Regions from separate parts of the Kitasatospora sp. CB02891 genome, predicted to be linked through region 2. Evidence: riboswitches for the same ligand, from Rfam matches in the RefSeq annotation. Region 2 holds a riboswitch; each other region holds the start of a gene.
The links. A riboswitch is a leader RNA that binds a small molecule or an ion and turns the genes downstream of it on or off. The one in region 2 is predicted to bind thiamine pyrophosphate.

Region 1 (2,257 bases), on a different contig from region 2:
GAACTGCGCGGCACCACGGCCTCGTTGACGGCGGCGGCGACGCCGGTGTTGGCGGCGGACACCTCGGCGACCACCGCGTCCAGGGTGGTGGCTTCGGGCAGTGTGCGGGGTTCGCCGTTGACGGTCAGGGCGACGGTGTTCATGCGGGCACCTCGGTGCGGAAGCGGTCGGGGGTGAAGTCGGTCGCCAGCGGGGAGAGTTCGCCGGTGGCCAGGTAGTCGGCGAGCAGGTCGGCGGTGACCGGGGTGAGCAGCACGCCGTTGCGGTAGTGCCCGGTGGCGGCGGCCAGGCCGGGCAGTGCGGTCGGGCCGAGCAGCGGCGCGTTGTCGGGCGAGCCCGGCCGCAGCCCCGCGTTGGTCTCCACCAGCGGCAACTCGGTGATGCCGGGCACGAGTTCGTGCGCGTCCCGGAGCAGCTCGTACACGCCGCCCGCGGTGACGGTGGTGTCGTGGCCCATCTCCTCGGTGGTCGCGCCGATCACCAACTCGCCGTCGGCGCGCGGCACCAGGTACAGGTGCTGCCCGCGCACCACGGCGCGCACGTTGCGGGACAGGAACGGCGCGTACAGCTTCGGGATCCGCAGCCGCACCACCTGCCCCTTCACCGGGCGGATCGCCGGCAGCACCCCGTCCGGCAGGCCCGGCAGCAGGTGGCTGCGGGAGCCGGCCGCCAGCACCGTCCGTCCGGCGGTCAGTTGCTCGCCCGTCAACAGCCGCACGCCGATGGCCCGGTCGCCGTCGGCCCCGTCGCGGTCGACCAGCAGTTCGGCGGCCTGGGTGCGGTGGAAGGCGACGCCCAGCAGCTTGCAGGCCGCGACCAGCGCGGCGGCGAGGCGGCGGCCGTCCACCTGGTGGTCCTCGGCGACGTGCAGGCCGCCGCGTACGCCCGGGGCCAGCATCGGCTCCAGCCGCCGGCACTCCCGGCCGGTCAGCCACTGCGACTCCAGGCCCAGCCGGCCGTGGAAGGCGTGCAGTTCGCGCAGCTCCTCGCGGTCGTCGGAGTCCAGCGCGACGGCCAGCGTGCCGGTGCGGCGGTAGCCGGTGTCCAGGCCGGTCAGCTCGGTCAGCTCGGCCGCGAACGCGCCGTAGCGCTCGTTCGACGCCATGCCCAGGCGCAGCAACGGCTCCTCGCCGTACTGGAGTTCGGTGACCGGCGCGAGCATCCCGGCGGCGACCTGCGCCGCGCCGCCGCCCGGCGACGGGTCCACCACCGCGACGCTCAGCCCGCGCTGCGCGGTGCGCCAGGCGACGCCGAGGCCGATGATGCCGCCGCCGATCACCAGCACGTCGGTAGGTGCCACAGCACTTCTTCTCCCTTCGCCGGCATGACCCGGATCAGGTTCGGACGGTCGCGGGCCGCCACAGCCCGCCTCTCAGCCCGGTGCGCCGGGCTCCCGTGATGAGGTAGTCCCTCCACTTTAACGCCGGTGCCCGCAGCGGCCGCAGGCCGGTTAGGGTGGACGCCGTGGCTGAGCTGAGGGCAACGGACCGGGTCGTCGTGGTCGGGGCGGGCATGGCGGGCGCACAGGCCGCCCTGAACCTGCGGCAGGGCGGCTGGCAGGGCGCCGTCACCCTGGTCGGCGAGGAACTCCACCTGCCGTACGACCGGCCGCCGCTCTCCAAGAACGTGCTGCTCGGCAAGGCCGACGCCACCGCCTTCGAGATCGACTGGAGCGGCCTCGGCGTCGACCTGCTCACCGGCCACCGGGCCACCGGCCTGAACGCCGGCGTGCTGCACACCGATCGCGCCGAACTCCCGTACCACGCCCTGGTGATCGCCACCGGTGCCGACCCCCGCACGCTGCCGGGCCTGCCCGGCGCCCGCACCCTGCGCACCGTCGACGACGCGCACGCGCTGCGCGCCGCGCTCACCCCCGGCAAGCGGATCGTGCTGGTCGGCGCGGGCTGGATCGGCGCCGAGACCGCCACCGTCGCCCGCGCCCTCGGCTGCCACGTCACCGTCGTCGAGGCCGCCGCCACCCCGCTGGCCGGGGCGCTGCCCGCCGAACTCGGCACGCTGATGACCGAGTGGTACGCCGCCGCCGGCGTCGAACTGCGCTGCGGCGTCGGCGTCGCCGGGGCCGCCGACGGCGGGGTGCTGCTCGCCGACGGCACCCACCTGCCCGCCGACGAGGTGGTGGTCGGCATCGGCGCCCGCCCCGCCACCGGCTGGCTCGCCGGCAGCCCGCTCGCCCTCGACCCCGACGGCACGATCCCGGTCGACGACCGCCTGCGCACCGCGCTGCCCGGCGTCTGGG
Region 2 (2,257 bases):
ACCGGTGAGCCGCTCGCGGTCGCGGATCATGTCCTCGACCGTCAGCCCGCCGACGATGGACCGCAGGTGGCCGGCGAACACGTTGTGCACCCGCTGGCCCATCATCTTCTGCTGGTCCAGGAAACGCCGGGCTGCGTTGGCGATCGACGCGTTGTCGTCGCCCACCTTGAAGATCACAACCCCCTTGACGTGCACGGGAATTCCCTGCGACGTCACACACTCCACGTCGAGCGCGGCCTCGTTCAGGTCGAGCGAGAGCCGGCGGACCGCCTGGACGCCCGGCACCACGAAGGTGCCCCGCCCGGTCACCACGCGGAAGCCGAGGCCCTCGCCGTGCTTGGAACCCGAGATCACCAACGCCTCGTTGGGCTCGGCGACCCGCCACATGAGCTTGAACAGGACGATCAGAAGAACGACGCCTCCGACGGCGCTTCCTGCGATGCCGATCAGCATCGGCAATCTCCCCCTTCAGAGCGCGCCGGTCCCGTGCTGCGCTTGGGTTGTGCAGATCTGGCGCGGAAACCGGCGGCAGCCGCATTCTCCGCCGTTCCGGATCACGGGGGAAGGGGTGGGCGGAGGGGAACTCGCACTGTCCCGAAACGGTCGCGGGGGGTGAGCGGAATCGTTCTGACAGGCGATCAGAGCGGCTCGACGTAGACCGTGCGCGGTGGCTGGTATTCGACCACGACCACCATGGCGCCCGGCTCCAACGACTCGCCCGGCGTGGCGCGGTACGCCAGGAACGCCTCGGTGCCCAGCCGCTCCGGGATGTGCACCATCACCTCGCCGACCAGGCCTGCGCCGATCCGCCCCGTCACCCGTCCCATCAGTCCGATCACCTGGACGATTCTCCCACTTCGAACGGGGCGTGAACAGCACGATCGCGCGCGGGAGTTGCCGCCGGCGGGCGGGCGGGGCCGAGCGGTGCGCCCTGGACCGGCGTCGCATCGTGCCTTACGGTGAGGAACCGAACGCAGGCGGCCACGCCTGCGCGGAACGGGAGCTCGGAGCACCGGGCTGAGAGGGCGCTGACGGTACGCGGCCCGCGTACCACCTGCTGCGCCGACCGCAGGAACCTGACCGGGTAATGCCGGCGTAGGGAGTTGAAGGTCCGATGACCGAATTTTCTGAGCACACGTCTGCCCGGCCGTCCGCCGAGGGGTACCCCACCCCGGCCTGGCGCAAGGCCTACCGTCAGGGCAGCCGCCCCGACCTGCGGGTCCCCTACCGCGAGGTCCACCTGACCGACGGCCGGACCGTCCCGCTGTACGACACCTCCGGCCCGTACACCGACCCCGACCTGCCCACCGACGTCCGACGCGGACTGCCCGCCCTCCGCGACGCCTGGATCCGCCAACGCGGCGACGTCGAGGAGTACGACGGCCGGGAGGCCCGGCCCGAGGACGACGGCATCAAGCACACCGCGCCGCGCGGCGGCGACCTGCGCAACCTGGACGCCGTCTTCCCCGGCCGCCCGCGCCGCCCGCTGCGCGCCAGGGACGGCGTCGCCGTCACCCAACTCGGCTATGCCAAGCGCGGGTTGATCACCCCGGAGATGGAGTTCGTGGCGCTCCGGGAAGGCCTGGAGCCGGAGTTCGTGCGCGAGCAGGTGGCGCGCGGGCGGGCCGTCATCCCGGTCAACGTCAACCACCCCGAGAGCGAACCGGCCGTCATCGGCACCGACTTCCTGGTGAAGATCAACGCCAACATCGGCAACTCCGCCGTCACGTCCTCCATCGAGGAGGAGGTGGAGAAGATGACCTGGGCCACCCGCTGGGGCGCCGACACCGTCATGGACCTCTCCACCGGCCGCAACATCCACACCACCCGCGAGTGGATCCTGCGCAACTCCCCCGTCCCGATCGGCACCGTCCCGCTCTACCAGGCGCTGGAGAAGGTCGACGGCCGGGCCGAGGACCTCAGCTGGGAGGTCTACCGGGACACCGTCCTCGAACAGTGCGAGCAGGGCGTCGACTACATGACGGTGCACGCCGGCGTGCTGCTGCGGTACGTGCCGCTCACCGCCCGCCGCAAGACCGGCATCGTCTCGCGCGGCGGCTCCATCATGGCCGCCTGGTGCCTGGCGCACCATCAGGAGAACTTCCTCTACACCCACTTCGAGGAACTCTGCGACCTGCTGCGCGCCTACGACGTCACCTTCTCGCTCGGTGACGGCCTGCGCCCCGGCTCCATCGCCGACGCCAACGACGAGGCGCAGTTCGCCGAACTCACCACCCTCGGCGAGCTCGGCCGGATC
Region 3 (2,257 bases), on a different contig from region 2:
GCCGCGGGCGCGACCACGTGGTTGTTGGTCAGGATGTGGCCCTCGGTGTCGAAGACGAATCCGGTGCCGGTGCCGGACTCGCTGGAGTTCGAGGCCTTGATGGTGACGGTGGACGGCAGCGCCTTGGCGGCGATCCCGGCGACGGACTCGGGAGCCCGGTCCAGGTTCTGGTGGGTGTTGCCGACGGTGACGGTGGTGCTGCTGTGGCTGGCGCCGGTGCCGCCGCTGCCGCCCTTGTCGGAGACGGACGCGCCGATCGCGCCGCCGGCCAGGCCGGCCACCAGGGCGACCGCCGCGACCAGGGCGACGAATCCGCCGCGCTTGCCCTTGCCGGACCCGCCGGGGGCGGGCTGCGGGCTGCCCCACGGCGCACCCGGTTCGCCCGGTCCGCCGACACCGCCGGTGCCGCCGGACGGGTGGCCCCAGCCGCCCACCGGGTGGCCGGCGCCGAACGGGTGCTGCGGCTCGCCGGGGACGCCGGGCGCACCCGGGGCGCCGGGCGCACCGGCCTGGGCGAGCGGCGGCACGGCCGGGACGGCCGCGGTCGGCGCGTAGGGGTTGACCGGTGCGTCGGCGGCGGGCTGCGCGTAGGGGCCGGCCGGTGCGGCGACGCTGCCGTACGGGTTCTGGAACGGCGGCGGCGCGTCCACCGGGGCGGCGGGCGGGGCGGCCGGCGCCCCGGGCACCTTCCCGAGCTGCATGGTCTCGTCGGGGGCCGGCGCGGCGGGCACCTTCCCGAGCTGCATCGTCCCGTCGGAGACCGGCGCGGCCGGGGCCGCCGGCAGCACCGGCGGCGGCGCGTCGAGGTAGGCGGGAGCGGGCGCGGGCGTCCCGGAGCCGGCGGAGGCCGCCTCGGTGCCGGTGGCCGCGGGGGCCTTCTCCGGCGGGGTGGTACCACTCGCGTGCTCGGTGCTCACGGACGACCTCCATCGCTGACAGAATCTTGGGCCGCGGTCCGTCGCGCCGGCGGCGCGGCCACAGCCTCGGGGCACAGTTTTTCCTATGCCGGATTCGGACACCGTAAGCGGGCCCCTGAAGAAATCATGAGAAGCCTTAGGCCTCGCTGACATGCACATCAGTGGTCCCGCGGTGCGGACGCCGATCCCCCCGGCCTTGGCGTTCCCCAGCCCGGAGGCTAGCCTGTCGCTCCTGTAAACCGAAGAACGTCGCGGGAGCTTGGACCAGCCAGGCTGAGAGTGCGCCGGATCGACCGTAGGGCATGGCGGTGACGCCGCCCCGGTCGAGGGGGCGCTGACCGCCTGAACCTGTCCGGATAATGCCGGCGTAGGGAGTATCGGCCATGACGGCTGTTCCGTCTGCCCAAATTTCCGATCATGAGGCTGCCGCGCGGGCCGAGGCCCCGCTGACCCTCGACACGGCGCCGCCGCGCACCCTGGACTTCCGGGCGCTGTTCGCCCTGTGGGCCAACCTCGGGGTGAGCCTGATCGGCTTCACCAGCGCCGCGACGGTGCTGGGCAAGCAGGGCCACGAGCTGGGCTTCACCGCGGCGGTGACGGCGATCGTGGCGGGCACCGCGATCGGCACCGCGATGCTGGCGGTGGCGGCCCTGGTGGGCGCCCGCACGGGTGCGCCGGCGATGGCGGTGCTGCGCGGCCTGTTCGGCACCCGGCTGTCGTACGTGCCGACGGTGCTGAACATCCTCCAGTGCGTCGGCTGGGGCGTGTACGAGCTGACGGTGATCGCCTGGGGCGCCCAGACGGTGGCCGGCACCGAGGGCTGGCGCTGGCTGTTCGTGCTGCTGGCGGGCGTGCTGACGACGGTGCTGACGATCTGGCCGCTGGGCGCGATCGCGGTGCTGCGCAAGTACGTGGCGGTCGCGGTCGGCGTGGCGATGGTCTACTTCACGGTGCAGTTCGCCCGGCTGGGCTTCCCGGACCCGGGCGCGGGCAACTGGGACGGCTTCCTGTCGGCGACGGACGCGGTGATCGCGGTGTCGATCTCGTTCGTGCCGCTGGCCGCCGACTACACCCGGCACGCCCGCAGCTCGGCGAAGGCGTTCTGGGGGACGTTCTCCGGCTACACGGTGGCCCAGGTCTGGTGCTACGTGCTGGGCGTGGTGGCGCTGCTGCAGTCCGGCGGCGACCCGGACAAGATCCTCGGCTCGTTCACCGGCGTGGCCGCGGGCTGGGCGTTCCTGCTGGTGCTGGTGCTGCGCGAGTCGGACCAGTCGTTCGCGAACGTGTACTCGACGGCGATGTCGATCCACAACCTGTGGCCGAAGGTGGACCGGCGGGTG

Region 1: another riboswitch for thiamine pyrophosphate. It lies ahead of thiO (glycine oxidase ThiO); the one in region 2 lies ahead of thiC (phosphomethylpyrimidine synthase ThiC).
Region 3: another riboswitch for thiamine pyrophosphate. It lies ahead of CG736_RS29310 (cytosine permease); the one in region 2 lies ahead of thiC (phosphomethylpyrimidine synthase ThiC).

Annotation. Positions count from the first base shown of each region.
Region 1 covers NZ_NNBO01000003.1:510,676-512,932, forward strand. The annotation lists gene thiS (sulfur carrier protein ThiS) at 1-143, opposite strand, end outside; gene thiO (glycine oxidase ThiO) at 140-1,300, opposite strand; TPP riboswitch at 1,295-1,407, opposite strand; gene CG736_RS11070 (NAD(P)/FAD-dependent oxidoreductase) at 1,456-2,257, shown strand, end outside.
Region 2 covers NZ_NNBO01000019.1:47,375-49,631, reverse strand. The annotation lists gene CG736_RS31525 (flotillin family protein) at 1-453, opposite strand, end outside; gene CG736_RS31520 (hypothetical protein) at 639-839, opposite strand; TPP riboswitch at 987-1,119, shown strand; gene thiC (phosphomethylpyrimidine synthase ThiC) at 1,115-2,257, shown strand, end outside.
Region 3 covers NZ_NNBO01000016.1:93,080-95,336, reverse strand. The annotation lists gene CG736_RS29315 (S1C family serine protease) at 1-917, opposite strand, end outside; TPP riboswitch at 1,159-1,310, shown strand; gene CG736_RS29310 (cytosine permease) at 1,301-2,257, shown strand, end outside.